Regions from separate parts of the Mesorhizobium sp. B2-4-14 genome, predicted to be linked through region 3. Evidence: riboswitches for the same ligand, from Rfam matches in the RefSeq annotation. Region 3 holds a riboswitch; each other region holds the start of a gene.
What was found. A riboswitch is a leader RNA that binds a small molecule or an ion and turns the genes downstream of it on or off. The one in region 3 is predicted to bind cobalamin.
Positions count from the first base shown of each region.

Region 1: another riboswitch for cobalamin. It lies ahead of FJ938_RS20510 (DUF1636 family protein); the one in region 3 lies ahead of FJ938_RS02500 (aromatic ring-hydroxylating dioxygenase subunit alpha).
Region 2: another riboswitch for cobalamin. It lies ahead of FJ938_RS18685 (DUF1636 family protein); the one in region 3 lies ahead of FJ938_RS02500 (aromatic ring-hydroxylating dioxygenase subunit alpha).

Region 1 is NZ_VFVA01000025.1:20,948-31,110, reverse strand. It holds gene nuoF (NADH-quinone oxidoreductase subunit NuoF) at 1-720, opposite strand, end outside; gene FJ938_RS20540 (NADH-quinone oxidoreductase subunit E) at 731-2,032, opposite strand; gene FJ938_RS20535 (NADH-quinone oxidoreductase subunit D) at 2,033-3,223, opposite strand; gene FJ938_RS20530 (NADH-quinone oxidoreductase subunit C) at 3,233-3,838, opposite strand; gene FJ938_RS20525 (NADH-quinone oxidoreductase subunit B) at 3,843-4,424, opposite strand; gene FJ938_RS20520 (NADH-quinone oxidoreductase subunit A) at 4,415-4,780, opposite strand; gene FJ938_RS20515 (winged helix-turn-helix domain-containing protein) at 5,110-6,309, shown strand; cobalamin riboswitch at 6,339-6,544, shown strand; gene FJ938_RS20510 (DUF1636 family protein) at 6,582-7,010, shown strand; gene cobW (cobalamin biosynthesis protein CobW) at 7,013-8,050, shown strand; gene cobN (cobaltochelatase subunit CobN) at 8,068-10,163, shown strand, end outside.
Region 2 is NZ_VFVA01000021.1:51,393-61,555, reverse strand. It holds gene groL (chaperonin GroEL) at 147-1,799, opposite strand; gene groES (co-chaperone GroES) at 1,869-2,165, opposite strand; gene FJ938_RS18695 (hypothetical protein) at 2,647-2,826, shown strand; gene FJ938_RS18690 (helix-turn-helix domain-containing GNAT family N-acetyltransferase) at 2,871-3,818, shown strand; cobalamin riboswitch at 4,136-4,343, shown strand; gene FJ938_RS18685 (DUF1636 family protein) at 4,429-4,833, shown strand; gene FJ938_RS18680 (ABC transporter ATP-binding protein) at 4,830-5,615, shown strand; gene FJ938_RS18675 (ABC transporter substrate-binding protein) at 5,663-6,610, shown strand; gene FJ938_RS18670 (iron ABC transporter permease) at 6,610-7,659, shown strand; gene FJ938_RS18665 (MarR family transcriptional regulator) at 7,819-8,298, shown strand; gene FJ938_RS18660 (HlyD family secretion protein) at 8,295-9,470, shown strand; gene FJ938_RS18655 (DHA2 family efflux MFS transporter permease subunit) at 9,777-10,163, shown strand, end outside.
Region 3 is NZ_VFVA01000002.1:165,125-175,287, forward strand. It holds gene FJ938_RS02460 (ABC transporter substrate-binding protein) at 1-659, shown strand, start outside; gene FJ938_RS02465 (sugar ABC transporter permease) at 836-1,849, shown strand; gene FJ938_RS02470 (carbohydrate ABC transporter permease) at 1,851-3,005, shown strand; gene FJ938_RS02475 (alpha-glucosidase family protein) at 3,010-4,674, shown strand; gene ugpC (sn-glycerol-3-phosphate ABC transporter ATP-binding protein UgpC) at 4,699-5,811, shown strand; gene FJ938_RS02485 (DUF680 domain-containing protein) at 5,883-6,122, opposite strand; gene FJ938_RS02490 (DUF680 domain-containing protein) at 6,184-6,390, opposite strand; gene FJ938_RS02495 (DUF680 domain-containing protein) at 6,463-6,660, opposite strand; cobalamin riboswitch at 7,153-7,354, shown strand; gene FJ938_RS02500 (aromatic ring-hydroxylating dioxygenase subunit alpha) at 7,506-8,753, shown strand; gene FJ938_RS02505 (hybrid-cluster NAD(P)-dependent oxidoreductase) at 8,774-9,874, shown strand.

The sequences.
Region 1 (10,163 bases), on a different contig from region 3:
CTTGGTGCCGACATTGTTCGGCCGGCCGAAGGACGAGAACCATGCCGCGCCACGGCGCAGGATGGTCGGCGCCACAGCGATCGATTCGACATTGTTGACGGTGGTCGGGCAGCCATAGAGGCCGACATTGGCCGGGAATGGCGGCTTCAGCCTGGGCTGGCCCTTCTTGCCCTCGAGGCTTTCCAGAAGCGCCGTTTCCTCGCCGCAGATATAGGCGCCGGCGCCGTGATGCATGTAGACGTCGAAATCATAGCCGGAGGTGTTGCCCTTGCCGATCAGCTTGGCCTCATAGGCCTCGTCGATGGCGCGCTGCAGCGCCTCGCGCTCGCGGATGAACTCGCCGCGCACATAGATGTAGGCGGCAACCGCGCCCATGGCGAAGCCGGCGAGCAACGCGCCTTCGACCAGCGTGTGCGGGTCATTGCGCAGGATGTCGCGATCCTTGCAGGTGCCTGGCTCGGATTCGTCGGCATTGATGACCAGATAGCTGGGACGGCCGTCGCTCTGCTTGGGCATGAACGACCATTTGAGGCCCGTCGGGAAACCGGCGCCGCCACGGCCACGCAGGCCCGACGCCTTCATCTCGTTGACGATCCAGTCGCGCCCCTTGGCGACGATGCCGGGCGTGTTGTCCCAGGCGCCGCGCGCCATCGCGCCGGCCAGCGACTTGTCGAAGAGGCCGTAGATGTTGGTGAAGATACGGTCTTTGTCCTGAAGCATTGTTCGTCCCTCAGACCGGCTTCTTGCCGAAGACGCGGATGTATTCGGCGACGCCGCCCTTGGCGAGCGCCTTGGCCTGCTTGACCCAGTCGTCCCGGTCGATGCGGCCTTGGAAGGAAAGATAGCCGTCCACCCACTCGCGCTCGGCCTTCTGCCACGAAGCGACCTGCGCGAAGGTGTAGATGCCGAGCGTATGCAGGATGCCCTCGATCTTCGGCCCGACGCCCGAGATCAGCTTGAGATCGTCGACCGAAGCCGGGCGCTCGATGCCGGCCGGGCGGTTCTTGTCTTCGAGCGAGGGCTTTGCCGTCTTGGCGACAGGCTGCTTGGCTTCCGGCGACTTGAAAGCGCCAGCTGGTTCGGTCTTGGGCTTCGGCCCGCTGCGCGGCTTCGAAACCGCCTCGACTTCCGGGGCAGCTTGGTTGGCGTTAGCGGCAGAGTGGCGCGGCGGCCTGACGCTTGCCGCCTTCTCCTCGGCCAGCGCGACCTTGACCGGCGACGGTGTCATCATCGCCGGGCTCGTTTCCAGCGCATCGGTCTTCGGCTTGCTGGACTTCGATGGCGCGACCGGAGCCGTCGGTGCCGGAGCAGCAGGCGGCTGCGAGACAACGGCCGCAGGCGCGCTCGCTGGAACGGCCGCAGCCTTGGCTGCTTTCGCCGCCGCCCTGGCTTCCCTGTCCCGGGTCGATTTCAGGATCGCCTTCTCGCTTGTCAGCGTCGTCAGGCCCGAGGCCGGTTCCGAGCCTGTGCGGCCGTTCTGCGGTCCTGGCGGCACCGAAGCCCCCTTGCCCGCACCGTAGAGATCGATGATCTCGGCCAGCCGTTCGGGCGTCAGATCCTCGAACGTATCCTTGAAGATCATCACCATCGGCGCGTTGACGCAGGCGCCGAGGCACTCGACCTCCTCCCATGACAAGGTGCCTTTGTCATTGGTGTGGAACTGGTCGTGGTGGATTTTCGAGCGGCACACATCCATCAGCGCTTCCGAGCCTCGCAGCATGCAAGGCGTGGTGCCGCAGACCTGGATATGAGCGCGTGTACCGACTGGGTTCAACTGGTACTGCGTGTAGAAGGTCGCGACTTCGAGCCCGCGGATACGGGGCATGCCGAGCATGTCCGAAATCGTCTCGATCGCCGCCTTGGTGACCCAGCCTTCCTGCTCCTGCGCCAGCATCAGAAGTGGGATGATCGCCGACTGCTCGCGGCCCTTCGGGTACTTCTTGATCCATTGCTTCGCCGCTGCCGCGTTCGCCCTGTTGAAGGCGAAGGAGGCTGGCTGGACGCTGGCTTCTGCGAGACGGCGAACTGACATTTAGCGATCGACCTCACCAAACACGATGTCGAGGGAGCCGAGGACGGCGGTGACGTCGGCCAGCATGTGGCCGCGGCACAGGAAATCCATGGCCTGAAGATGCGCGAAGCCGGGGGCGCGCAGCTTGCAGCGATAGGGTTTGTTGGTGCCGTCGGAGACCAGATAGACGCCGAACTCGCCCTTCGGCGCCTCGACGGCCGCGTAGACCTCACCGGCCGGCACGCGGTAACCTTCGGTGTAGAGCTTGAAGTGATGGATCAGCGCTTCCATCGAACGCTTCATCGCCGCACGCTTCGGCGGCACCACCTTGCCGTCGAGGTTCGACACCGGACCGGTGCTTTCCTTGCCGAGCAGAAGATCGACGCACTGGCGCATGATCCTGGCCGACTGGCGCATCTCTTCCATGCGTACGAGGTAGCGGTCGAAACAGTCGCCGTTCTTGCCGATCGGAATGTCGAAATCCATTTCCGAATAGCATTCGTATGGCTGCGACTTGCGCAGGTCCCACGCCGCCCCCGAACCGCGCACCATCACGCCCGAAAAGCCCCAGGCCCAGGCGTCGGCCAGTGACACCGTGCCGATGTCGACGTTGCGCTGCTTGAAAATGCGGTTGCCGGTCAACAGCGCATCCAGATCATCGATCGACTTCAGGAACGGATCGATCCACTTGCCGATGTCCTCGACCAGCTTCTGCGGCAGGTCCTGATGCACGCCGCCCGGGCGGAAATAGGCTGCATGCATGCGCGAGCCGGAGGCGCGCTCATAGAACACCATCAGCTTTTCGCGCTCGACGAAGCCCCACAGCGGCGGCGTCAGTGCACCAATATCCAGCGCCTGCGTCGTCACATTGAGGATGTGCGACATGATACGGCCGATCTCGCAATAGAGCACGCGGATCAGCTGGCCCCGCTTCGGCGCTTCGATGCCGAGCAGCCGCTCGACGGCAAGCGCAAAGGCGTGCTCCTGGTTCATCGGCGCGCAGTAATCGAGCCGATCAAGATAGGGCACGGCCTGCAGATAGGTCTTGTGCTCCATCAGCTTCTCGGTGCCGCGATGCAGTAGACCGATATGCGGATCGACGCGGTCGATGACTTCGCCATCGAGTTCGAGAACCAACCGCAGAACACCATGGGCGGCGGGGTGCTGGGGCCCAAAGTTGATGTTAAAATTGCGGACGGAGGTTTCGGCCATTCTGGCGCCTCAATTCGTCTTGGCTTTTTCGTCTCCAGGCAGCACGTAGTCCGTGCCTTCCCAAGGAGACAAAAAATCGAAATTGCGGAATTCCTGCTTGAGCTCGACCGGCTCGTAGATGACGCGCTTGGCTTCGTCGTCGTAGCGCAGCTCGACGAAACCGGTCAGCGGGAAATCCTTGCGCAGCGGGTGACCATCGAAACCGTAGTCGGTGAGGATGCGGCGCAGGTCGGGATGGCCCGAAAACAGCACGCCATAGAGATCGTAGGTCTCGCGCTCGAACCAGTCGGCGCCGGGATAGACGCCGGTGATCGACGGCACCATCGTCTCCTCGTCGGCCTGCACCTTGACGCGGATGCGCACATTCTGTTTCGGCGACAGCAGATGATAGACGACGTCGAAGCGCTTGGCCCGCGACGGATAGTCGGCGCCACAGATATCGATGATCGAGATGAACTGGCAGCGCGCATCGTCACGCAGGAAGGTCATCACTTCGACGAGGTCGCGCGGTTCGACATGAATGGTGAGTTCGCCATAGGCGAACACCGCGTCCGAGATCCGTCCGCTCATTTTCTCGCCGAGATAGCTCGACAGTTCGCTCAGTGATGCGGCCATGGATTTACCGTTCGATCGTGCCGGTGCGGCGGATTTTCTTCTGCAGGAGAAGAATGCCGTAGAGCAGTGCTTCGGCGCTCGGCGGGCAGCCGGGCACATAGATGTCGACCGGCACGACGCGGTCGCAGCCGCGCACCACCGAGTAGGAATAGTGGTAATAGCCGCCGCCATTGGCGCAGGAGCCCATCGAGATGACGTAGCGGGGCTCCGGCATCTGGTCGTAGACCTTGCGCAGTGCCGGCGCCATCTTGTTGGTCAGCGTGCCGGCGACGATCATGATGTCGGACTGGCGCGGAGACGCACGCGGCGCCACGCCGAACCGCTCCGAGTCATAGCGCGGCATCGAGGTGTGGATCATCTCGACCGCGCAGCAGGCGAGGCCGAAGGTCATGAACATCAGCGAGCCGCTGCGCGCCCAGGTGATCAGCGCCTCTGTCGAGGTGACAAGAAATCCCTTGTCGGCGAGCTCATTGTTGATTTCGAGGAAAAAGGGATCGTCCTCCCCCACCGGCCTGCCGGTGTTGGGATCGATAATGCCCTTGGGCTTCGGCGCGACGAGGGTGCCTGAACTGTCGTTCAATCCCATTCCAGCGCTCCTTTTTTCCATTCATAGGCAAAGCCGATGGTCAGCACTGCCAAAAACACCATCATCGACCAGAAGCCGAGCATGCCGATCTTCGAGAAGGACACGGCCCAGGGAAACAAGAAGGCCACTTCCAGGTCGAAGATGATGAACAGGATCGACACCAGGTAGAAACGGATGTCGAATTTCATGCGGGCGTCGTCGAACGAGTTGAAACCGCACTCGTAGGCGGAAAGCTTTTCAGGATCGGGGTTGCGGTAGGCCACCAGAAACGGCGCCGCGATAAGCGCGATGCCGACGACCGCCGCCACTGCGATAAACAGGACGATGGGCAGGTACGAACTGAGAAGTGCGTTCATGCAGCGGCTTTCCGTTGGCGCCAATCCACTTTTGTTACAGCACCGGACCTTAATGCGGAAGCGTGACAGTTTAACCGCTGAACCGTTTTAAGGGGCCTATGCTGCAACGCGGCGAGGGTTAGCGCAGCACTTCCAGCGAAGCAAGTCAAACCTTGTTCAAAACGCCGGGCTGGACGGCATAACGGAAGAAACTGGTCCGATGCGCTCCTGTTTGATTTCCTTCACTTTCTACTCCACTTTTATCTCCTGACATATCTACCGCCATTTGCCTGCTAGCATGCCGGAATCACCGGCTAAAATCCGCAAATCGATCAGGGCAAGGGCTCCCGATGAAGGAAAAAATCTCGCTCGCCATGGCCCGGCGCATCGCGCTCGGCGCTCAGGGCTTTCTCGACCCCCGCCCAAGTGGCACGCCGGACCGCCGCCACTTCGCCCGCGTGCTCTCCCGCACCGGCCTGCTGCAGATCGATTCCGTCAGCGCGGTGGTGCGCGCGCATTATATGCCGCTTTATTCGCGGCTTGGCCCCTACCCGCTCGCGCTCCTCGACAATGCCGCCGTGACGCGCAAGCGCACGGTGTTCGAATACTGGGCGCATGAAGCCTCGTTCCTGCCGGTCGAGACATATCCCTTGATGCGCTGGCGCATGCAGCGCGCCGAGCAAGGCGAGGAAATGTATCTGGGCCTCGCCAAATGGGGCCGCGAGCACGCCGCCTACATCGAAGAGATCTATCGGGAAGTCGCCGATCGCGGCCCGATCGCCGCCTCGGCGCTTGAGGGCCAGAAAGGTTCGGGCGGCTGGTGGGGCTGGAGCCACGCCAAGCACGCCTTCGAATGGTTGTTCTGGGCCGGCCGCATCACCACCGCGCACCGCCGCGGCTTCGAGCGCTTCTATGACCTGCCGGAGCGCGTGCTGCCGCAAGCGATCCTCGATCTGCCGGTGCCGGCGGCCGAGGACGCGCATCGCGAATTGCTGCGCATTTCCGCCCGCGCCCATGGCGTGGCTACAGCCGGCGACCTGCGCGACTATTTCCGCCTGTCGCCCGCAGACATGAAGGGCCGGCTGGAGGAACTGGTCGAGCTGCGCGAGTTGCTGCCGGTGCGTGTCGAGGGCTGGAACAAGCCGGCTTACCTCCATAGAGATGCCCGTCTCCCGCGCAAGATCGAAGCGCGCGCCCTGCTGGCACCGTTCGATCCGGTCGTCTTCGAGCGCTCGCGCACCGAGCGGCTGTTCGATTTCCATTACCGCATCGAGATCTACACTCCGGCCGAAAAACGCCAGTACGGCTACTATGTCCTGCCCTTCCTGCTTGGCGACAGGATCGTCGCTCGCGTCGACCTTCGGGCCGACCGACCGGCAAGCGTGCTGCGCGTGCCCGCGGCCTATGCCGAGCCCGGAGCGCCGCCTGAAACCGCCGCCCAGCTCTTCGAGGAATTGAAGCAGATGCAGGTCTGGCTTGGCCTTGAACGTATCGACGTGACGCCCGCCGGCGATCTGGGCCCGGCGCTGGCCGACATCGCCATGTCGTAGCCGCGCGTTGACACAGCTGCCTGCAAAAGCCTAAATCCGCTCCAGACGGTCCCCTGCCCGCAACGGCTGGGGCTAAGAGGGAATGCGGTGCGGGATTTCGGTCTCAAATCCGCGGCTGTCCCCGCAACTGTAAGCGAAGAGCCAAGGCCGAAAGCCACTGGGAGTTCCCGGGAAGGCGGCTAACCAAGGCGATGACCCGCGAGCCAGGAGACCTGCCGTCTGCGACAGAAGAATCCGATCGCCCGGCGGGTTTCCGGGCAAGGAGCCCGGTTTTGGACCACAACGGCAGTTTTTCGGCTGGTGCAGCGGATATATCGTCCGCCGATGGCGATGCCTTGTCCGGCGTCACCGTTATCGTCTGCGCGTCCTGCCGCGACGAAACCGGCTCCGACGCCCATCCCCGCGCCGGCGAACTCCTGGCACAAGACACGCGCCGCGCGGCGGCATCCGAGAACGTCCGCGTCCGCACGGTCGAATGTCTCGGCAACTGCAAACGCCGGCTCAGCGCCGCGATCCTGCGCGACAGCTGTTGGAGCTATGTCTTCGGCGACCTGACCACGAGCAGCGGCGCCGACCTCGTTACCGGCGCCAAGCTCTTCGCCACCTCGAGCGACGGCCTCATCCCATGGCGCGGCCGGCCCGATTCCCTCAAGCGCGGCCTCGTTGCCCGCATCCCTCCCCTCGACCTGCTGAAAGACTGACCATGACCGTTTCCGTCTCCCGCGTTCCCTGCACCGTCGTCACCGGCTTTCTCGGCGCCGGCAAGACGACGCTGGTCCGCCATCTCCTCGAAAACGCCGGCGGCAAGCGCATCGCGATCATCGTCAACGAGTTCGGCGACATCGGCATCGACGGCGAGATCCTCAAGGGTTGCGGCATCGACACCTGTCCGGAGGAAAACATCGTCGAACTGGCCAATGGCTGCATCTGCTGCACCGTGGCCGACGATTTCGTTCCGGCGCTCGACCGGATCCTGTCGCTGACGCCGAAAGTCGACCATATCCTGATCGAAACCTCAGGCCTCGCTTTGCCGAAGCCCCTGGTCCAGGCCTTCCAGTGGCCGACGGTGAAGAGCCGCGTGACCGTCGACGGCGTGATCGCAGTGGTCGACGGCCCCGCGCTGGCCGAAGGCCGCGTCGCCAACGACATGGACGCCCTGCAGGCGCAGCGCGCCGGGGACGACAGCCTCGACCATGACGACCCGGTCGAGGAAGTGTTCGAGGACCAGATCGCCTGCGCCGACCTGATCATCCTGTCGAAGAGCGACCTGATGGACGCCGCCGGTTCGGCCCGCGCCAACGCAATCGTCAACGAACACTCCGCCCGGGCCGTCAAGATCGTGCCGACGTCCTATGGCAAGGTCGATCCCTCCGTACTGCTCGGGCTCGGCCTCGCCGTCGAGGACGACATCGAGAACCGCAAGTCCCATCACGACGGCGCATTCGACCACGAGCATGACGATTTCGACACCTTCATTGTCGATATCCCCTCGATCGCCAATCCGGACGAGCTGGCAAAACGCGTCGCCGACGCCGCCGAACAGGAAAACGTGCTGCGCGTAAAAGGCTTCGTCGAGGTCGGCGGCAAGCCGATGCGGCTTCTGCTGCAGGCCGTCGGTCCGCGCGTCAACCATTATTACGACCGCGCCTGGACCGCAGAGGACGATCGCCGCTCGCGTCTCGTCGTCATCGGCCTCAAGGGGCTGAACCGCCGGGCAATCGAGCGCATACTCGCCGGCTGATTTCAGGCACGGCCGCGATGCACATCCTCACCACGACATCCGCCTCGCTCGACGATATCGCCGAGCCGGTCGATCTGCGGCAGACGCCGGCGGATATCGTGGCCCTGTCCTTCACCGACAGCGACCTCGCCGGACTGGCGGCCGCGTGGAAGTCGGATGCCGGCCGCCTGCCCTCGATGCGGCTGGCCGCGCTGCGTGACCTTCGCCACCCCATGTCCGTCGACCTCTGGATCGACAGCGTCGCCCGCCACGCCAGAGTTATTCTCGTCCGCATCCTCGGCGGCTATGACTGGTGGCGCTATGGCTGCGACCAGCTTGCCGCGACCGCCCGGGAACGCGGCATAAAACTGGCGCTGCTGCCCGGTGAAAGCCACGACGAGGATCTCAGGCTGATCGAAGCCTCGACGCTGCCGCGCGCGGAACTGGACGCGCTGCTCGGTTATTTCCGCGAAGGCGGCCCGGCCAATATGAGTTCGCTGGTGCGGAGGTTGGCAGGGCTGGCGGGACAGGATGCTGATGTCACCGAACCGGTCGCTGTGCCGAAGGCCGGTTATTATCAGCCGGGACAAGGGGTTGTTACAACTGCGTTCAGCGCTGGAGATCCGTCACACTCCCCTCTGTCCTGCCGGACATCTCCCCCGCAAGGGGGGAGATCAGCGGTCATCGGCCCCGGCACTTTTTCTGCTCAGTCGACAATAGAGTCATCTTCAACATCTACGATTGGCGAAATCGCCGACGAAAGCTCAATCTCCCCCCTTGCGGGGGAGATTTCCGGCAGGACAGAGGGAGGTGCGACAGAACTCGGCGCTGACAACCCCGGCGTCCCCATTATCGCCATCCTCTTTTACCGTTCGATGCTGCTCGCCGCAGACATTGCACCCATCGATGCGCTTGTCGAGGCGCTGCGCTCGCAAGACATGGCACCGGTCCCTATCTTCGTCTCCAGCCTGAAGGACCCGGCATCCCTCGCGTTCGTCGAAACCGCCCTCGCCACGCTGAAGCCCGCCGCCATCATCACCGCGACCGCTTTCGCGTCCGGCGCGGAGCCCGGCATCGAAACCCTGTTCGATCGCGCCGGCGTCCCCGTCTTCCAGGTCATCGTCGCCACCACGCGCCGCGACGTCTGGGAAAAGAATCAGCGCGGCCTGGCACCCGCCGACCTTGCCATGCATGTCGTGCTGCCCGAACTCGACGGCCGCATCCTCGCCGGCGCCATTTCCTTCAAGGGCGAAAGCGACGTCGATCCGGCACTCGGCCACCGCGCTTTCGCCAACCGGCCGGAGCCGGATCGGGTAGCGCAGGTTGCCGATCGTGTAGCAGCTTTTGTCCGCCTGCAGGAGACATCTCGCGCCCGGCGCAAGCTCGCCATCCTGATCCCGGATTACCCGAGCGCCCCCGGCCGCACCGGCTATGCCGTCGGCCTCGACGTACCGTCGAGCGTGCTGGCCATGCTGCATGACCTCAGCGAAGAGGGCTATGCCGTCGACGGGATTCCGCGAACGCCGCGGGAACTGCTGGATTTGCTGGAGTGCGGCGAAGAAGGATTGGGGCTGGAGGACTATCTCGATCTTTCTACAGAGTTACCGACTGCTGCAATTGCCGCAGTCGAAGCAGCTTGGGGTAAGGCCCAAGACGAGACAGGTTTGCGCGAGGCGCCCCCCTCTGTCCTGCCGGACATCTCCCCCTCTAGGGAGGAGATTGCGCTGTCATTGCCGGTTTCGCCAATCTCCAATGTTGCCGGAGTAGGCGGAGCGTCGAAACTGCCAATCTCCCCCCTAGAGGGGGAGATGTCCGGCAGGACAGAGGGGGGTGTACGCGCGCCGGCCTCGGCGAAATTCCCCTTCCGCGCCGCCGCCTTCGGCAACGTCAACGTAGCACTCGCCCCGGATCGCGGCCGCTCCGCCGACCGCCGAGCCGACTACCACGATCCGACGCTCCCCCCGCGCCATGCCCTGATCGCCTTCGGTCTGTGGCTCCGGAAATCGCTCGGCGTCCATGCCCTCATCCATGTCGGCGCCCACGGCACGCTGGAATGGCTGCCGGGCAAGACGGTGGCGCTTTCTGAGAACTGCTTTCCCGAAATCGTGACCGGCCCCCTACCCGTCATCTATCC
Region 2 (10,163 bases), on a different contig from region 3:
GGCAACTGCTGGTTCCAAAGAAAAAGGGCGGCATCGCTGCCGCCCTTTGCAAAATAGCTGATTGGCTGGACTAGAAGTCCATGCCGCCACTCAAGCCCGCTTGCGGGCTTGAGCAAAGTGAGTTGATGGGCGTACTTATGGACTTCTTAGAAGTCCATGCCGCCCATGCCGCCCATGCCGCCGCCAGGCATGCCGCCCGGCATACCGCCAGCCGACTCCTTCTTCGGAGCCTCGGCGATCATGGCTTCGGTGGTGACCAGCAGGCCGGCGACCGAGGCCGCGTCCTGGAGGGCCGTGCGCACGACCTTGACCGGGTCGACGATACCCATGGCGATCATGTCGCCATACTCTCCGGTCTGGGCGTTGTAGCCGAAGGTCGCGCCCTTGTTCTCAAGGATCTTGCCGGCGACGATCGAGGCTTCCGCACCGGCGTTGGCCGCGATCTGGCGGGCCGGAGCCTGCAGCGCGCGACGCACGATGTTGATGCCGGCGGTCTGGTCGGAGTTGGCGCCGGTCGCCTTGATGTTGAGCGAGGCGCGCAGCAGCGCGACGCCGCCGCCGGGAACGATGCCTTCTTCGACGGCCGCGCGGGTCGCGTTGAGGGCATCATCGACGCGGTCCTTCTTTTCCTTGACTTCCACTTCGGTCGCACCGCCGACGCGGATCACCGCAACGCCGCCGGCGAGCTTGGCCAGGCGTTCCTGCAGCTTCTCCTTGTCGTAGTCCGAGGTGGTCTCCTCGATCTGCTGCTTGATCTGCGCGACGCGGCCCTGGATCTCCGGCTTCTTGCCGGCGCCGTCGACGATGGTGGTGTTCTCCTTGGAGATCGACACCTTCTTGGCGCGGCCGAGCATGTTGAGGCCGACATTCTCGAGCTTGATGCCGAGGTCTTCCGAGATGACCTGGCCACCGGTCAGGATGGCGATGTCTTCCAGCATGGCCTTGCGGCGGTCGCCGAAGCCCGGCGCCTTGACGGCGGCGATCTTCAGGCCGCCACGCAGCTTGTTGACGACCAGCGTGGCCAGAGCCTCGCCTTCGACGTCTTCCGAGATGATGAGCAGCGGCTTGGAGGTCTGCACGACAGCCTCGAGCACCGGCAGCATGGCCTGCAGGTTGGAGAGCTTCTTCTCATGCAGCAGGATGTAGGCGTCTTCCAGATCGGCGACCATCTTGTCGGCGTTGGTGACGAAGTAAGGCGAGAGATAGCCGCGGTCGAACTGCATGCCTTCGACGACTTCCAGTTCGGTATCGGCGGTCTTGGCTTCCTCGACCGTGATGACGCCTTCATTGCCGACCTTCTGCATCGCTTCCGCGATCATCGAGCCGACCGAGGAGTCGCCATTGCCGGCGATGGTGCCGACCTGGGCAACCTCTTCCGAGGTCTTGATCTTCTTGGCGTTCTTGATCAGCGTGCCGACCACGTCGGCCACGGCGAGATCGATGCCGCGCTTCAGATCCATCGGGTTCATGCCGGCGGCAACCGCCTTGTGGCCTTCCTGGACGATCGACTGAGCCAGAACGGTCGCGGTCGTGGTGCCGTCGCCGGCGATGTCGTTGGTCTTCGAAGCAACTTCGCGGACCATCTGCGCGCCCATGTTCTCGAACTTGTCCTCAAGCTCGATTTCCTTGGCGACGGTGACGCCGTCCTTGGTGATGCGCGGGGCGCCGAACGACTTGTCGATGACGACGTTGCGGCCCTTGGGGCCGAGCGTGACCTTCACCGCGTCGGCGAGGATGTTGACACCGCGCAGCATGCGCTCGCGGGCGTCACGGGAGAATTTTACGTCTTTGGCAGCCATGTTTAACTCCTGGCAGGGGCTCGCAGCGAGCCCGAAGATTCAAGATTCAGTTGACGGAAAGGCCGATAATCAGCCGATGATGCCCATGATGTCGGATTCCTTCATGATCAGAAGGTCTTCGCCATTGAGCTTGACTTCCGTGCCCGACCACTTGCCGAACAGGATGCGATCGCCAGCCTTGACGTCCAGCGGAACGAGCTTGCCGCTTTCGTCGCGGGCGCCGGAGCCGACGGCGATGATCTCGCCTTCCTGCGGCTTTTCCTTCGCCGTATCCGGGATGATGATCCCGCCGGCGGTCTTGGATTCGGATTCGACCCGGCGAACGACCACGCGGTCATGAAGCGGGCGGAACTTCGACTTTGCCATTTTTTCTTCCTCGATGAGAACGGTGAGAAACAGTTCCTCCATCCGGCGAAGCCGGACAACAACAAAGTCCGGCGGCGCCGGACCTGTAGTTAGCACTCACCAGTGGCGAGTGCTAACGTGGCGATGAGATAGGCTGCTGGCCTGCCAGAGTCAAGGCGCGCCGAGTGCCTCTTTCCATCATGATGGTGAACTTACCGAAGCTTGGCCGAACCGAGGACCAGAAGCGGGCAACGTTCCGCCGCGGCGACGTGAACTCGGCTTTGACTACGGAAAATTCGATTTCGTTCTGCATGAGGGCAGGGCCTCCTTGATGCCAACAAGACTCCCGGCCGTCCCCAGAACCTCGTGAAGATGTTCACGGCCGGCGCCTCCGATCTGGCCGACGGCTTTGAAGGCCTCATTCGTCGGGCGAGATAGACCAGCGACCGGCCAGGATCGCCCTCACGCCGCTCCCGCCTGTTGACATCGGTTACAACAATTCATGGGCCTGCCTGCCGATACGGCCATCAGGCCAGGCGATTACGCGTTCCTGCGGCCGACGCAGAGCGCGGCCGTGCTGCAGCAGTTCGGGCCGATCGCGGTGCTATCCGGCGGCAGGATTTGCGGATCGTTGGCCGGTGTTGCCGATGATGTGAACACGTCGGATGCTCAAGATAGTTGACTCAGTCAAGTAAATGATTGATCCTGTAAAGACAGGAGATGTCAATGACGGTTCACCATCAGCCCGGCAATGATGCGGCCAATGAGCGGATCGATGTCGTGCGGGCATTCAACCGCTTCTACACCCGCCAGATCGGGCTGCTCGACGAAGGGCTGCTGAAAAGCGCCTTCTCCCTGACCGAGGCGCGTGTGCTCTACGAGTTGGCGCATCGCGATGGCCTGACCGCGACCGACCTTGGACGCGATCTCGGCCTCGATGCCGGCTATGTCAGCCGTTTGCTGAAAAAGTTCGAACGCCTTCACCTCATCTCCAGAGCGACGCTGGTTTCGGACGCGAGGCAATCGTCGATTGCGTTGACGCAGGCGGGCAGGAATGCCTTCGCACCGCTGAACAAGGAATCGCACGATCAGGTCCGGGCCCTGCTCGATCGGCTGCCGGCATCGGAACAAGACCGGCTGGTCAAATCCATGCAGACGGTGCAGCGTCTACTCGCCGAAAATGCCGAGCCAACGATCCCCTATCTGTTGAGGCCGCTGCAGATCGGCGACATCGGCTGGATCACCCGCCGGCAAGGGCTGCTCTATGCCCAGGACTATGGCTGGGACGAAACCTACGAGGCGCTGGTCGCCGAAATCCTCGCGGCGTTCGTGAAATCCTACGATCCGAAATGGGAGCGCAGCTGGATCGCCGAGCGGGAAGGCGAGGTCGTCGGCTCGGTCTTCGTCGTACGCAAGTCGGATCAGGTGGCGAAGCTGCGTTTGCTCTATGTCGAGCCTTCGGCGCGTGGCCTCGGCATCGGCAAGCGACTGGTGGAGGAAGTCATCGGCTTTGTCCGCGCCAGGGGATACAAGACGCTGACCTTGTGGACAAATGACATTCTCGCCGCTGCCCGGCATATCTACCAGGCCGCCGGCTTCAAATTGATCGAGGAAGAACCTCACCATTCCTTCGGCAAGGATCTGGTTGGTCAGAACTGGAATCTTGATTTGTGATCTTCCGCCAGAGCATGATGCCGAAAAGTGTGAAGCGGTTTTCAGACGACGTCATGCCCTATCTCTTTGATTAGAAGCGGATTCAGATTTCAGGTCGATTCGACCTGAAATCATCCGGCTTTCCGCGCTTGGCCAATTTGATCGAAATTGCGCACTCCGCGCAATTCGCTCGACAGATGGCTGACAGCCCCTCGCTTGACAGCGCCGCGCCTCATGCGTTATTGCGTTATGTTATTACATAAAGATGCGTGGTCGCACGCGGCTTCAGCTCCGGTCGTGGCAACCGAGAAATCCGTTGCGATGCAATCCGGGGAAAACTAGGGTGGAATGGTGATGGTCCCCGAGTCGAAAGGCGAGGGGTGAAAAGGGAACACGGTGAGATCCGCCTGGGATCGAGGCCGTGGCTGCCCCCGCAACTGTAAGCGGTGAGCGAGATCCGAAATGCCACTGGCCGGCGAGGCTGGGAAGGCAGGATTGCGCCGAGACCCGCGAGCCAGGAGACCTGCCATCACGGAGTTGACCGGACGGGGTGTGCCGGGAGGAGACGTGGACGTCGGTCTGATGACCGACCGCCAACATCCTTCCGTCGCCAATCGAGAAAGACGGAAAGTTGGGCGCCGCCATAGATCGCATTCACCGTATCATCGTGTGCACGCTTTGCCGCGACATCCCGACAGGGACCAGGTCGGGCGAAGCTTTGTGCACCGATTTGCGCTCGCGGTTGTCGACCCACGCCGAACTCGCGGTGGCGCAGGGTTTCACGGTCGAGGGGGTGGCGTGCATGGCAGGCTGTGCGCGGCCGCTGGCGGTGGCGTTCCAGGCGCCCGGCAAGGCCGCCTATCTCTTCGGCTCCATCGATGCGGAAGCCGATGCCGGCGATCTCGTGCGATTTGCCAGGCTCTACGCCTCGCTCCCCGACGGCTGGTGCAATGCCGGACAACGTCCGCCGCGACTGGCCGGCAAGACGCTGGCCCGCATCCCGGTAGCGGACGAGCCAGCAGGAGACAGCCGATGACGGTGCCGCTTCTCGAGGCGCGCGATCTCGGCGCGGTGGCGAATGGGCGGAATCTGGTCCACGCGGTCAGCCTGTCCATGGCCATCGGCGATCGCCTCGCCATTATCGGCCCCAACGGCGCCGGCAAGACCACGTTGCTGCGCATGTTGTCCGGCATGCTCAAGCCAAGTTCCGGAGAGGTGAAACTCGGCGGGCGCCGCCTCGACAGGATTTCGCCGGCCGAGCGGGCCCTTCACATCGCCGTCGTCGGCCAGACCGACCAGCCGGATCCGCGGCTGGCGGTGATCGACTATGTCGAGCTTGGCCGCGTCCCGCATGCCGGCTTGAAACACAGGAGCGAGGAACGCGACATTGTCGTGGACGCGCTGCGCCGGACCGGTTTGCTGCCCCAGCTTGGCCGCACCATTGGCTCGCTGTCGGGCGGGGAACGCCAACGCGCCCAGCTTGCGCGCGCCATCGCCCAGGAACCGAAAGTATTGTTCCTCGACGAACCGACCAACCATCTCGACCCGCGCGCCCGCGCGGAACTGCTCGAACTCGTGGCTGGCTTCGGCATGACGGTGATCGCGGTGCTGCACGATCTGGCGCTGGTGGCGCCGTTCGCCACAAGGGTAGCGGTGATGAACGAAGCCCGGCTCCATGCGCTGGCGGCGCCGCGCGAAGCGCTGACGCAACAACTGATCCGCGAGATTTTCGGCGTCGACGTGTTTCGCCTGCGCCATCCCACGGAGGACCGCGAACTGACCGTGTTCGATGTTCCGAACCGTGCCGCGCCTTCCTGACCGAAACCAACTTTCATCCGACACAGTTCAACCAAGGAGCAAAAATCGTGAAACGCCTCGCCCTGTCGCTCGCCTTCTCGCTGCTGGCGTCGGCAGCCTTCGCCTTCCCGGTCACCGTCGACAGTTGCGGCAGGCCGCTGACCTTCGATGCCCCTCCCAAGCGCGCCGTCATTCATGATCTCAACATGGCCGAAATGGCCTTCGCGCTAAAACTGCAGCCGTCGATCGTCGGACTGACCGGCATCACCGGATGGTACAAGGTGGGCCCCGAATTCAAGGCCGAGCAGGGTTCCATTCCGGAACTGGCGCCAAAATACCCGACGCTCGAAAACCTCGTCGCGGTCGAGCCCGATTTCTTTTTCGGGGGCTGGTACTACGGCATGAAGCCGGGCGGCGACGTGACTCCCGACACGCTCGCGCCGCACGGCATCAAGACGCTGGTGCTGACGGAAAGCTGCGTCCATCTCGACAAGAACCGCCCGGCAGCCTCCTTGGACCTTCTCTACGGCGATGTCGAAAAACTGGGCAAGATCTTCGGCAAGGAGACAGAAGCGGAAAGGCTTGTCTCCGGATGGAAGGCGCAACTCGCCGACATTACCGCCAAGGTCGGCGCCCGCAATGGAACACGGGTGTTCCTCTATGATTCAGGCGAGGACAAGCCGTTCACCGCCGGAAAATTCGCCATCCCGAGTGCCATGATCACGGCGGCCGGCGGCGAAAACATCATGGCCGACATGGAGACGAACTGGGGCAACACGGATTGGGAAACCGTGGCGTCGCGCAATCCGCAATTCCTCATCCTGCTCGACTATCAGGATGGCGGCGGTTACACGAAACTCCTTGATTTCCTGAAGGCGCATCCGGCGATGAAAGAGACGGACGCGGTCAAGAACGAGCGTTTTGTGGCCCTGCGCTATGCCGAACTCACGCCCGGACCGGCAAACATCGAAGCCATCGGCAAGATCGCCAGGGCGATGCATCCGGAAGCGTTCTGATGCATCTCGCCCTGAAGCACAAATCCGGCGCGCTCTCAGGGCACAGGGCATTCCCGCTGGCCATGGCGGCGGGCGCGGTGGCGACCGCCGCTCTCGTGCTGCTGTCGATCGCCTATGGTTCGACGCTGATACCGCTGAGCGACGTCGTTGCCGCACTTGGCCATGCCGTCGGGTTGAGCGAACATGAGGTGTCTGGCCCGGTCGGCAAGATCGTCGTCGATCTGCGGCTGCCGCGCACGATCCTGGCGGTCTGTGTCGGCGCGGGCCTCGGCATGGTCGGCGCGTTGCTGCAGACGGTGACGCGTAACGATCTCGCCGATCCCTTCCTGTTCGGCCTGTCTTCGGGGGCCGCCGCGGGCGCGGTTTCCGTCATCACCGTCTTTGGTGACAGTTTCGGCATCTGGACCTTGCCGATCGCGGCTTTCACCGGCGGCATGCTGGCAGCGGGCATCGTACTGCTGCTGGTCGCGCGGGTAAGGGGGCAGGGCCCGGAACGCTTGATCCTTGCCGGGCTTGCCGTCTCCTTCATGTTCACGGCGTTGACCAACTACCTGGTCTTTGCCGGAGACCAGCGCGCGGCCCATTCGGTGCTGTTCTGGACGATGGGCGGGCTTGGGCTGGCGCGCTGGGACAATGTGTGGCTGGGCGCGTTGGGCGCCGGCACGATCGCGGCCTACGGGCTTTGGAACCATCGCAGGCTGGACGCCTTCCTGGCCGGCGAAAGTGCCGCCGAAAGCCTTGGCGTGCCCGTGGCAAGGATGCGCAGGGCGACATTCCTCGTCGCCGCCTTCTCGACGGCAATTCTGGTCTCGGTCGCCGGCGTCATCGGCTTTGTCGGATTGATGATCCCGCATCTGTCGCGGCCGCTGGCCGGCCCCTTGCATTTGCGTCTGATCGCAAGCTGCGCGCTGTTTGGGGCGGTGCTTTTGCTGGCAAGCGATCTTCTGGCCCGCACGCTTCTGCCGCCACAGGAATTGCCGATCGGCATTATCACCAGTTCGCTCGGCGCGTTCTTCGTCGTCACGATGGTCGTTCGAAATCGCCTGTGAGAACGTTCGGTTCTGCCCTTGTCAGGTTCCTTCTAAAAAGCTCACGACGCTTACTTCTTGCCAACCATGACCGTGTCGCATGGCTGTCCTGCACATTTGCCGGCTTCCATTGCGATTTGGCACCTTGAATAGTAAGCACGCTTATTATAAGTATCGCTCATGGTTTCTGATGGCATCGATAGATTGGGATTTTTAATCCACGACGTACAGCGTCTGCTGCGCAAGCGCTTCGAGATGCGCGCCAGCGGGCTTGGCCTGTCGTCGGCGCAGTGGCGCCTTATGGTGCGTGTCGCCAAGGAGGCGGGGGTCTCCCAGGCCCGGCTCGCGGAATTGCTCGAAATCGAGCCCATCAGCGTCTCGCGCCTTGTCGACCGGATGGAGGAGGGCGGGTGGATCGAACGCCGCGCCGACGCCGCCGACCGCCGAGTGCGGATGATTTTTCCGACCGCCAAGGCGAGCGCGGCCTATGCCGAGGTCAAGAGCCTCGCCGGCGAGGTCTATGAGGAATCGCTTGTCGGCGTTTCGTCGGAGGACCGTCGCATCCTGATCAGGTCGCTCGATGCGATGGCGCAAAATCTCGCGGATGGCGATTCATCGTCGGACGAAAAGGTCAAGAATACAGAAGGCGCAGCAGCATGAACGCAGTAGCCAAAATAGGCGAGAGCGCCCCCAAGGTGGAGATGGAAGCACCGGCCCAGCCGGCTGCTGCTCCTGTTGCCGTCGCTCCTCCCGTGCAGCCAGTGCCAGCGCCGAAGAAGCGCCGCATGGGCCGTTTTTTTCTGATGTTCGCCTTGCCGGCGGCCCTGGTCATCGGCGGCGGCTATGTCTGGGTGACCGGCGGGCGCTATCAGGAGACGGAGAACGCCAACCTGCAGCAGGCCAAGGTGTCGATCGCCTCGGACACTGCGGGACGCATCGTTCAGGTCGCCATATCGGACAATCAGATGGTTAAGCAGGGCGATCTCCTGTTCGCCATCGATCCCGAGCCTTACCGGATCGCGCTTGCCCAGGCCGACGCGGCTGTTGCTGCCGCGCGCCTCAATGTCGAGCAGCTGCGCGCCGCTTACAGCCAGGCAATGGCGCAGGAGAAGTCCGCCAGCAGCGAGGTCGACTACGCCCAGTCGCAGTATGGCCGTGCCGCCGATCTTGCCCAGAAGGGCATCAACGCCAAGTCTTCACTCGACCAGGCCAGGAACGATCTCGACAAGGCAAAGCAGCAGCTTGCCGTTGCCCAGCAGGGCATCATCAGCGCCAAGGCCGCCCTCGGCGGCAACCCCGACATCGAAACCGACAAGCATCCGACCGTGATGTCGGCGCTCGCCGCCCGCGACAAGGCCGCATACGACCTGGCGCAGACCACGGTGAAGGCGCCCGCCGATGGCGTCATCTCCCAGGCTTCGTCCTTCAAGGTCGGCCAGTTTGTCGGCTCCGGCACGCCGTTGTTTTCTCTGGTCGAGACCGGCGACACCTGGATCGATGCCAATTTCAAGGAAACCCAGCTCACCAACATGAAGCCGGGGCAGAAGGCCGAGATCGTCGTCGACACCTATCCGGGCAGGACCTTCGAGGCGACCGTCAAGGCGATCGGTGCGGGAACCGGTGCGGAATTCTCGCTGCTGCCCGCGCAAAATGCCACCGGCAACTGGGTCAAGGTCACGCAGCGCATCCCGGTGCGGCTGGAACTGACCGATCCCGACGCCAAGATGGCTCTGCGTACCGGCATGAGCGTCTCCGTCACAGTCGATACCGGGATTGCCCGCGGTTTTCCGGCTATATTCGGTCACGCAACGGCTGGCGAGCACGCGCAGTAAGTCGGCGGAAGCCCGCGAGGACCAGGCGGGTGGAAGCGAATAGCAGGATTGGTCTGATGGGAGGAGCGGGAAGGACCAGTGCCTGGTTCGAGCCGCGTCGTGGTTTGGCCGACACCTGAAATCTTCGACACCGCCCCGTCGGTCCTCATGTTTCCGGGCGGCAGGCATCCGCTCACTCGAGACTTTCGGTCGATGTAACCCCCACATCGATAATCGCGTCCCACCGCGATGAAGGTCTCTCAGGGAAGGCCTTGCCGCCCGGAAACCCTGTGTACACGTTTTTGTTACCTGCTGGAAGTTGCGCGCATGAGCACGCCCGAACCCTTCAAAGAAGTGCCGCATCGCGGCCTGATCACGGTCGCGCTCATGCTGGCGACGATCATGCAGGCGCTCGACACGACCATCGCCAATGTCGCGCTGCCGACGATGACCGGCGATCTCGGCGCCTCCCCGGACAACATAAACTGGGTGCTGACCTCCTATATCGTGGCCGCCGCCATCATGACGCCGGTCACCGGCTGGCTTGCCGATCGCTTCGGCCGCAAGGAATTGTTCCTGACGGCGGTGGTCGGCTTCACCATCTTCTCCATGCTGTGCGGCCTGGCGTGGAGCCTGGAAACCATGGTGCTTTTCCGGCTGATGCAAGGGGTGTTCGGCGCCGCGATCGTGCCGCTGTCGCAGACCTTCCTGCTC
Region 3 (10,163 bases):
CGCAGCCGCCGGAAGTCTACGACAAATGGGTGAAGAACGAGATCCCGTTCAACGATCCGGCTGTGGTCAACGCCATCGACATTTTCGGCAAGATCGCCACCGACGACAAGATGGTGGATGGCGGTGCCAAGGCCGTGGCCGCGACCGACTTCCGTGACAGCCCGAAGGGCCTCTTTACCGTACCGCCGAAGTGCTACATGCACCATCAGGCGTCGTTCATCCCTTCCTTCTTCCCGGAGGGCGTGAAGCTCGGCCAGGACGCGGACTTCTTCTACTATCCGCCTTTCGCCTCAAAGCCGGAACTGGGCACGCCGCTGGAAGTGGCCGGAACGCTGGTGATGATCACCAAGGATTCCAAGGCATCGCGCGAATTCATCAAGTTCCTGCAGATGCCGCTCGCGCATGAATTGTGGATGGCGCAGAAGAGCTTCGTCACCCCGTTCAAGGCGGCCAACAAGGACGCCTATGGCAGCGAGGCGCTTAAGAAGCAGGGCGAGATCCTGATCGGAGCGACGACGGTGCGGTTCGACGGCTCCGACCTCATGCCCGGCAAGATCGGTGCGGGCTCCTTCTGGACCGGCATGATCGACCTGGTCGGGGGCAAGTCCGCGCAGGACGTCGCCACCGATGTCCAGAAGAGCTGGGACGCAATCAAGTAGGCCGCTGCGACGCGACCTGAACCTTCCAGATCCTTCTGCTGGATCCGGGCTACGGCCCGGGTCCGACCGGCGCCGCACACCGGATGCCTTAGCGTTTCGATTGTTCCGAACAACTGAAAGTCGGTGCATCCGGTCGCCAGCACTGCCTGGCCGATCATGCGCAGGGAGAGGGACCCATGGCGACTCAGATCTTCTCGGCCATATTTGTCATCATCATCGGCGTCGGCGGCTGTGTCGCCTATTTCTGGGGCGCCAACAAACTGCTCGACCTGATATTCCCCTCGCGCGGGGTCTCCGGCACGGCTGCCGTCAACAATCTGCGCCGGCAGGGATTGGTGCGGCCCTGGCTGTTCGTCGGCCCGGCTCTGATCATCCTGACCATCTACCTGATTTATCCGGTGATCGCGACGCTGTGGCTCTCCGTCTTCGACCGTGGCGGCACCAGTTTCGTAGGGCTTGCCAACTATGAATGGGCGTTGCGCGATCAGGATCTGCGAAACTCGATCCTGAACAACATCCTGTGGCTGGCGGTGGTGCCGGCGGCCTGCACCTTCCTTGGCCTGATCATCGCCGTGCTCACCGACAAGATCTGGTGGGGCACGATTGCCAAGAGCCTGATCTTCCTGCCGCTGGCCATCTCCTTCGTCGGCGCCAGCGTGATCTGGAAATTCATCTACGAATATCGTGGTGAAGGCCAGATCCAGATCGGCCTGCTTAACGCCGTCATCCAGCATTTCGGCGGCCAGCCGCAGGTGTGGATATCGCTGCCGTTCTGGAACAATTTCTTCCTGATGATCATCCTGATCTGGATCCAGACCGGCTTTGCCATGGTTATCCTGTCCTCGGCGCTGCGCGGCATTCCGGAAGAAACGCTGGAGGCCGCGGTCATCGACGGCGCCAACCCGTTCCAGATCTTCTGGAAGATCATGGTGCCGCAGATCTGGGGCACCATCGCGGTGGTGTGGACCACAATCACCATCCTGGTGCTGAAAGTGTTCGACATCGTGCTGACCATGACCAACGGCCAATGGAATAGCCAGGTGCTGGCCAATCTGATGTTCGACTGGATGTTCCGCGGCGGCGGCGATTTCGGCCGCGGTGCCACGATCGCCATCATCATCATGATCGCGGTCATTCCGATCATGATCTGGAACATCCGTCAGGCCAACAAAGAGACGGGAGGGCACTGAGATGGCCGTCACCACCGGAAAGTCCTTTGTCGGCCGTTTCGGCGTCCACATCGCGGTGCTCGTCTTCGTCGTGATCTGGACCATCCCCACGCTCGGTATCCTCGTCTCGTCGCTGCGCGACAAGGATCAGATCGTCGCCTCGGGCTGGTGGAATTCCTTTGCCAGTTCGAGCCAGACTGAGGCCGGACGATTGCCGGCCGCCTCGACGCAGACCCAGAAGGACGGCAAATACGTCATCGAAGGCAACATTTTCGGCGATGGCGCCAAGCGCGCGATCAGCGCCTTCGGTGTCAAGGCCGCCGCGCCGACACAGTATCCGGCCGGCACGCCAGCGGATCTCGGTGACGGCGTGACCCTGCAGGTCAACGCCGACGGCAGTTTCGTGCTTGCCTCGCCCAAGCCGTTCGAAGGCGATCGCGGCCAGCGTGTCTATTTCGCCTCCTCGGCTCCGCCGAAATTCACCACCGACAACTATCAGACCGTGCTGTTCTCGGAAGGCATCGGCCGCTCCTTCGTGAACTCGCTGACGGTCACCATCCCGGCGACGGTTATCCCGATCCTGATCGCGGCTTTCGCGGCCTATGCGCTGGCGTGGATGCGCTTTCCCGGCCGCGCGCTTTTGATCGCGGTCATCATCGGCCTGCTAGTAGTCCCCCTGCAGATGTCGCTCATTCCACTGCTCAGGCTCTATAATGGCGTCGGCACTTTCTTCGGCGTGCCGTCAAAGACCTATCTCGGCATCTGGCTGGCGCACACCGGATTCGGCCTGCCCTTCGCCATCTATTTGTTGCGCAGCTACATTGCCGGCCTGCCGCGCGAGATCATGGAATCGGCGCGCATCGACGGCGCCAGCGACTTCGAGATCTTCGTCAAGATCGTGCTGCCACTGTCTTTCCCAGTGCTTGCCTCCTTCGCCATCTTCCAATTCCTGTGGGTATGGAACGATCTCCTGGTGGCGATGGTTTTCCTCGGTACGGCGCCCGACCAGATCGTGCTGACGGCCAAGCTCAATGCGCTGCTCGGCTCACGCGGCGGCAATTGGGAGATCCTGACGACATCAGCCTTCATCACCATCATCGTGCCGCTGATCGTCTTCTTCTCCCTGCAGCGCTATTTCGTCCGCGGGCTGCTGGCCGGCTCGGTGAAAGGAGGTTGAGACAATGCAATCGGCTTTGAAGGCGACTTCGAGACCGGATCCCGCCATCGACCGTGACTGGTGGCGTGGCGCGGTCATCTATCAAATCTATCCGCGCTCCTACCAGGACTCCGACGGCGACGGCATCGGCGACCTGAAAGGCATAGTACGGCGCCTGCCCTACATCGCCGCGCTTGGCGCGGACGCCATCTGGATCTCGCCCTTCTTCAAATCGCCGATGAAGGATTTCGGCTACGACGTGTCGGACTATTGCGACGTCGACCCGATGTTCGGCACGCTTGCCGATTTCGATGCGCTGGTTGCGGAATCGCACCGGCTGGGCCTCAAGGTGATGATCGACGAAGTGCTGTCGCACACCGCCGACATCCATCCGTGGTTCAAGGAGAGCCGGTCGAGCCGCACCAATCCCAAGGCGGACTGGTATGTCTGGGCGGATGCCAGACCCGACGGCACGCCACCCAACAACTGGCTGTCGATCTTCGGCGGATCGGCCTGGCAGTGGGACACCAGCCGCCAGCAATATTACATGCACAATTTTCTCGCCGAGCAGCCGGACCTCAACTTCCACAACCATGAGGTCCAGGACGCGCTGCTCGACGTCACCCGTTTCTGGCTGGGGCGCGGCGTCGACGGCTTCCGGCTCGACACCATCAATTTCTATTTCCACAGCCAGGGGCTGGAAAACAATCCGCCGCTGCCGCCCGAGGAGCGAAACGACCAGACCGCGCCGGCGGTCAATCCCTACAATTACCAGGACCATATCTACGACAAGAGCCGCCCGGAGAACCTTGGTTTCCTCGAGCGTTTCCGCGCGCTGCTCGACGAATATCCGGCAACCGCCGCGGTCGGCGAGGTCGGCGATTCGCAGCGCGGGCTGGACGTGGTCGCGGCCTACACCGCCGGCGGCAAGCGCGTGCACATGTGCTATTCCTTCGACTTCCTGGCGCCGGAGAAGATCAGCGCCGCCAAGGTCCGCTCGGTATTGGAAGCCTTCGGCAAGGTCGCCAGCGACGGCTGGTCGTGCTGGGCGTTTTCCAACCATGACGTGATGCGCCCGGCCTCGCGCTGGGCCGCCAACGAGGCCGACCCGGTCGCCTATCTCAAGGTCATTTCGGCATTGCTGATGTCGCTGCGCGGCTCGGTCTGCATCTATCAGGGCGAAGAACTCGGGCTCGGCGAGGCCGACCTGCGCTTCGAGGACCTGCAGGATCCCTATGGCATCCGCTTCTGGCCGGAATTCAAGGGCCGGGATGGCTGCCGCACGCCCATGGTGTGGGACGGCAGCGCCAAGAATGGCGGCTTCTCCCAGGCAAAGCCATGGTTGCCGGTGCCGGCCAAGCATCTGTCGCAGGCGGTCAATGTACAGCAGGGTGACGAGACGTCACTGCTCGAGCACTACCGGCGCTTTCTCGCCTTCCGCCGCGCCCATCCGGCGCTGGCCAAGGGCGATATCAATTTCATCGAAAGCCAGGGCGACACCGTCGCCTTCACGCGCCGGGCAGGCAATGAGCAGATCGTCTGTGTCTTCAATCTGGGCGCCAAGCCGGCCGAGGTTGACCTTGGCGACCGATCGCTGCAACCTTTGCCGGGACACGGATTTTCGGAGAAGGCAGACACAGGCACCGTCCGCCTCGGCGGCTACGGCGCCTGGTTCGGGCGCATAGACTGAATTTCAAATCACCGGGAGAAAATCATGGCCGATGTCACGCTGCGACAAGTGAAGAAGTCCTACGGCAATCTCAACATTCTCCACGGCATCGACCTCGACATCAAATCGGGCGAGTTCATCGTCTTCGTCGGCCCGTCGGGCTGCGGCAAGTCGACCTTGCTGCGGTCCATCGCCGGGCTCGAGGAGATCACCTCAGGCGAACTCAGGATCGACGGCGAGGTTGTCAACGACGTGCCGCCGTCGAAGCGGGGCATCGCCATGGTGTTCCAGTCCTACGCCCTCTATCCGCACATGACCGTCTACGACAACATGGCCTTCTCGATGAAGATCGGCAAGGAAAGCAAGGCCGAGATCGACAAGCGCGTGCGCCAGGCGGCGGAAATCCTGCAGCTGACCAAGTATCTCGACCGTCTGCCCAAGGCGATGTCGGGCGGTCAGCGTCAGCGCGTCGCCATCGGCCGCGCCATCGTGCGCAATCCGAAAGTGTTCCTGTTCGATGAGCCGCTGTCGAACCTTGACGCCGCGCTGCGTGTCGCCACGCGTATCGAGATCGCCAAGCTCAAGGAATCGATGCCCAACACGACCATGATCTACGTCACCCACGACCAGGTCGAGGCGATGACGCTGGCCGACCGTATCGTGGTGCTGAAGGAGGGCCATATCGAGCAGGTCGGAACACCGATGGAACTCTACAAGAGGCCCGGCAATCTGTTCGTCGCCCAGTTCATCGGCTCGCCGGCCATGAACATCCTGCCGGCGACCGTCGACAGGACCGGCAGCCCGACCGTGATCAGTCATGTCGGCGGACGCAAGGCGACGGTGCCGATCGCGACACCGGCTTCGGCGAAGGGCGCGGCGGTAAGCTTCGGCGTGCGCCCGGAAGATCTCGCGATCGCCAGCGGCACGGACTATCTGTTCGAAGGGACGGTCGACTATATCGAACAACTCGGCGAGGTCCAGCTGGTCTATGTCGACATCGGCAGGACCGACCTGCCCCTGGTGACCAAGCTGCCTGGCAATGTCGAGGTCAAGCGCGGCTCGACGCTGCGGCTGACCGCCGATGCCGGCGACCTTCATATCTTCGACGCGGACGGCCGCTCCTTCGCGCTTCACGAGGTAGAGGCAAAGGCGGCCTGAAACAGGGTTCTGGTGATAAAAAAGAGCCGCAGGCATCGGCCCGCGGCTCTTTTTGTATTCCACATCGGCTATTAACGGCCGAAGAGATTCCGGTCGCTGCCCTGTGGGGCGGACTTCTGTGCGTCACCCGAGGAATTGAGCAGCTTGTAGACAGGCGATCCTTCATTGCGGATCGAGCCGGTATGCGAAGTGTCGACATTGGCGGTCGTCGCCTGCTTGTTGATGTCGGTGCCGCCAACATTGTCGTTGGCCGCATAGGCGCTGCCGGCGGCAATCAGAAGAGCGGCGGCGGTAAGAACAATCTTTTTCATTTCGGGTACTCCGGTATTCGCGAATCCAAGCGGCGGGCAAGCCCGCCGGTTGTCGTTGATATTAGTTGTTGCCGAACAGGTTGCGGTCGGCACCGTGCGTAGGCGTCTGAGCCGCCGGTTCGGACTTCTTGATCGAAGCGGTGTATGAGTTGTCGGTCGACGTGGCGGCCGGCTGGCTAGCGCCATTCGAACCATAATTGTCACTGCCGGCGAAAGCGCTGCCGGAAATGGCCAGAACGGCGACGGCAGCAAGAGCGATCTTCTTCATTTCAAGTCTCCTGAATTCTTCGAATGTCGCCAGGACGGCAGGCCAAACCCGCCGCCTGCTGGAGATCGGCTGTTAGTTGTTGCCGAAGAGGTTGCGGTCAGCACCGTGGGTGGGCGTCTGAGCAGCCGGTTCCGACTTCTTGATCGAAGCGGTGTAAGAGCTGTCGGCAGCAGTGGCCGCGGGGCCATTCGCACCATAGTGATCGCTACCAGCGAAGGCGCTGCCGGAAATGGCCAGAAGGGCGGCGGCAGTGAGAACAATCTTTTTCATTTTGGGTACTCCAGTATTTTTCCGTCCGTCTAGCGGCGTGTCTTGGGATTGAAATCGCGTCGTTCGGACGACCCCGATGTGGGAGAGCCAGCTAGCCGTTTCCAATCACGAAGATGTTCAACGTGGACCATGAATCCACTACTTGAAATTGTACCAAGATCTTCCACGTGCGATTTTTCCGTTGCAATATCAACGCGTTAATTAAAGTCGGTGTCGTCATCACCGACTCTATCGGAGGCTCGGCGTTCACACCGTCCTGCACGCACCGTCAACAGAAACGAACCGTTCGGTTCGATTTTAGAATCTGCTAATAGTCACTTTTCGAAACCGTTAACCCTTTTTGCTTCCACTCCGGGCCGATTCCGACGCCCGGCGCGGCCGTCACCGCGATGATTTTCGCTGTCGCTGCTCGTGACCAGATCGTTGCGCATGGGTGTCGCGCCACATGGATGCAATGTCGCTTTCATGCCGATGTCGCAAGCGCTGTCGTGATTAGATCATGTCATCTCAGGTGCCGCTTCGTGACGACGGGGCGGAGAATTGGGAAGCCGGTCAAAGTCCGGCGCTGCCCCCGCGACGGTGGTGGAGTTCAAGTCGCAACGGGAGACCACTGGGCGCAAGCCTGGGAAGGTGTCGCGACCGTCCGCAAGGACACTCCAGAGCCCGGAAACCAGCCAGAGATCGTAGAACTCGACTGATCGCGGTGGGCGGTCAAGAGGCGGATGCCGCATGCCCGGCGCTTGCCGGCATGCAGCCTTGTCCTTCCTCTCATCCCCTCCGGTTCAGTCATTAGAGCGACGCGCGTCCGTTTGGACGGGCCGATGCGATGAATGCGAGGACAGGACATGGATGCGCGCAACGATATGCTGAGGCTCTTGAACAGCCGCAGAGAGGGCTTTTCGCTGGAACAGCCCTTCTACACCGACCCGGACTACTTCAAGCTCGACATGGAGCTGATCTGGTATCGCGACTGGCTGTTCATCGGCCATGATTGCGAATTGCCGAAGCCGGGAAGCTTCATCACCGTGCAGATCGGCGACTATCCGGTCGTGCTGGTGCGCGACCAGCAGGGCAAGATCAATGCCTTCCACAACTCCTGCCGCCATCGCGGCAGCCGCGTCTGCAACACCGACAAGGGCTTGGCGGCCAAACTGGTCTGCCCGTATCACCAGTGGACCTACGAGCTCGACGGCCGCCTGCTGTTCGCCCGCCAGATGGCCGACGGTTTCGACAAAGGCCAGTTCGGCCTGAAGCCGGTCGCCTGCGAGAGCGTGGCCGGCTACGTCTTCATCTGCCTGGCCAGGGAGCCCGCCGACTTCGCACCGATGCGGGCGATGATCGAACCCTATCTCAAGCCGCACCGGCTGAGCGAAGCAAAGATCGCTTTCCAGAGCACCATCGTCGAGAAGGGCAACTGGAAGCTGGTCTGGGAAAACAACCGCGAGTGCTATCATTGCGCCGGCAGCCATCCGGAGCTTTGCAAGACCTTCCCGGAGGCGCCGACCGTGACCGGTGTACAGGGCGCCGACAGCGATCCTGAGATGATCGCGCACTGGGCGAAATGCGAGGCCGTTGGCCTGCCGAGCAAATTCCGCATCGATCCGGCCGGGCAATATCGCGCCACCCGCGCGCCGCTGCTGCGCGACGCGGTCAGCTACACGATGAGCGGCAAGCGGGCGGTGAAGAAGAACCTCTCCGACAGCGTCTCGGCCGACCGCATCGGCACCCTGATGCACTATCACTATCCGACCACCTGGAACCACATCCTGATCGATCACGCCGTTACCTTCCGCGTGCTGCCGATCAGTGCCACGGAAACGGCGGTAACGACGAAATGGCTGGTGCACAAGGATGCGGTCGAGGGCGTCGATTACGATCTCGCCGAACTCACCCATGTGTGGACCGAGACCAACGATCAGGATCGCCGTATCGTCGAGGAAAACGCCTTCGGCATCCTGTCGCCGGCCTACGAACCAGGCCCGTATTCGGAGCTGCATGAGGGTGGCGTCATCCAGTTCGTCGACTGGTATGCGCGTTTCATTGGTCCGCGCCTCGCCGAGGATGGTCGACCAGCGCTCCGCAGTGTCGCCTGAGAGGCCAAAGGATGAACGCGATGACTGATCTTGGCCTTTACCGCCATCTCGACCAGATGGCGCCCTGGAACGACCGGCTCCAGGTGCTGGAAGTGATTGGGGTCAGCGACGAGTCTCCTGACGTCAAGACCTTCACCTTCCGCTCCGACAACCAGACCTGGTTCCGCTACAAGCCGGGCCAGTTCGTGACGCTGGAACTGCCGACAGATGACGGGCCGCTGATGCGCACCTATACATTGTCATCGTCGCCATCGAGGCCGTTCTCGATCGCGGTGACGGTGAAGGCACAGGCCGGCAGCATTGGTACGCGCTGGATGTTCGATCATCTGGTGCCTGGCTCACACGTCAAGGCCTACGGGCCGGCCGGCGACTTCTCGCTGCACAGCCATCCGGCAGCCAAATATCTGTTCATCTCGGCAGGCTCGGGCGTGACGCCGATGATGTCGATGCTGCGCTGGCTGAACGACTGCGCGCCATGGACCGATGTCAGCTTCGTCAACTGCGCGCGCCGACCCGAAGAGATCATCTTCCGCAAGGAACTCGAACTGCTCGGCGGCCATATGCCCGGCCTGTCGCTCGGCTTCATGATCGAGGAGCGCTCAAGCCGTGAGGGCTGGTACGGCCATATGGGCCGTATCGACGCCATAAGGCTGCCGCTGCTGGCGCCCGATTTTCGCGAACGCGAGATCTTCTGCTGCGGTCCGGATCCTTTCATGCGGGCCGTGCGCGGCATGCTGGAAGCCGCCGGCTTCGACATGACGAAATACCACCAGGAGAGCTTCGCCGCGCCGGTGGTGGAGGAAATCCCGGCGCCGTTCGCAGCGCCCGCACAGGACGGCGCCCCTGTTCCCGCCGAAGCCGCGACAGCGATTCGCTTCGCGCTTTCGGACGTCGATGCCGAATGTGTCGCCGGCCAGACCGTGCTGCAGACGGCGCGCGCCTCGGGCGTGCGGATACCCGCGGCCTGCGAATTCGGCCTGTGTGGAACCTGCAAGGTCAAGAAGGTCTTCGGCGATGTCGAAATGAGCCACAATGGCGGCATCCTCGATCACGAGATCGATGACGGCTTCATCCTGGCCTGTTGCTCCAGGCCGCTGTCGGCGTTGGAAATCGAGGCATAATCGGTTCAAGGCCTCAACCGATCCGGGAAACAGTCGGTGCCTTGCCGGCCCTGGTTGCCTGCGACGCGGTGCCACCGAAAATCCGGCTGAACCGCGCAGACTGTAATGGCGCGATTAACCGCACTTTAGGCAATCCCGGCTAGCTTTCGGTGTCAGTTCCAGTGGCGGGAGCAGCCGGTGATCGATGTCAGCACTGCCGCTGGGCGAGCGGCGCGAGCACCGGTCGTGCCCATTTCGACGCTGCTCGACACAGTGGGCGCGCACGCACGATCGGCTTCTGCTTCCGACC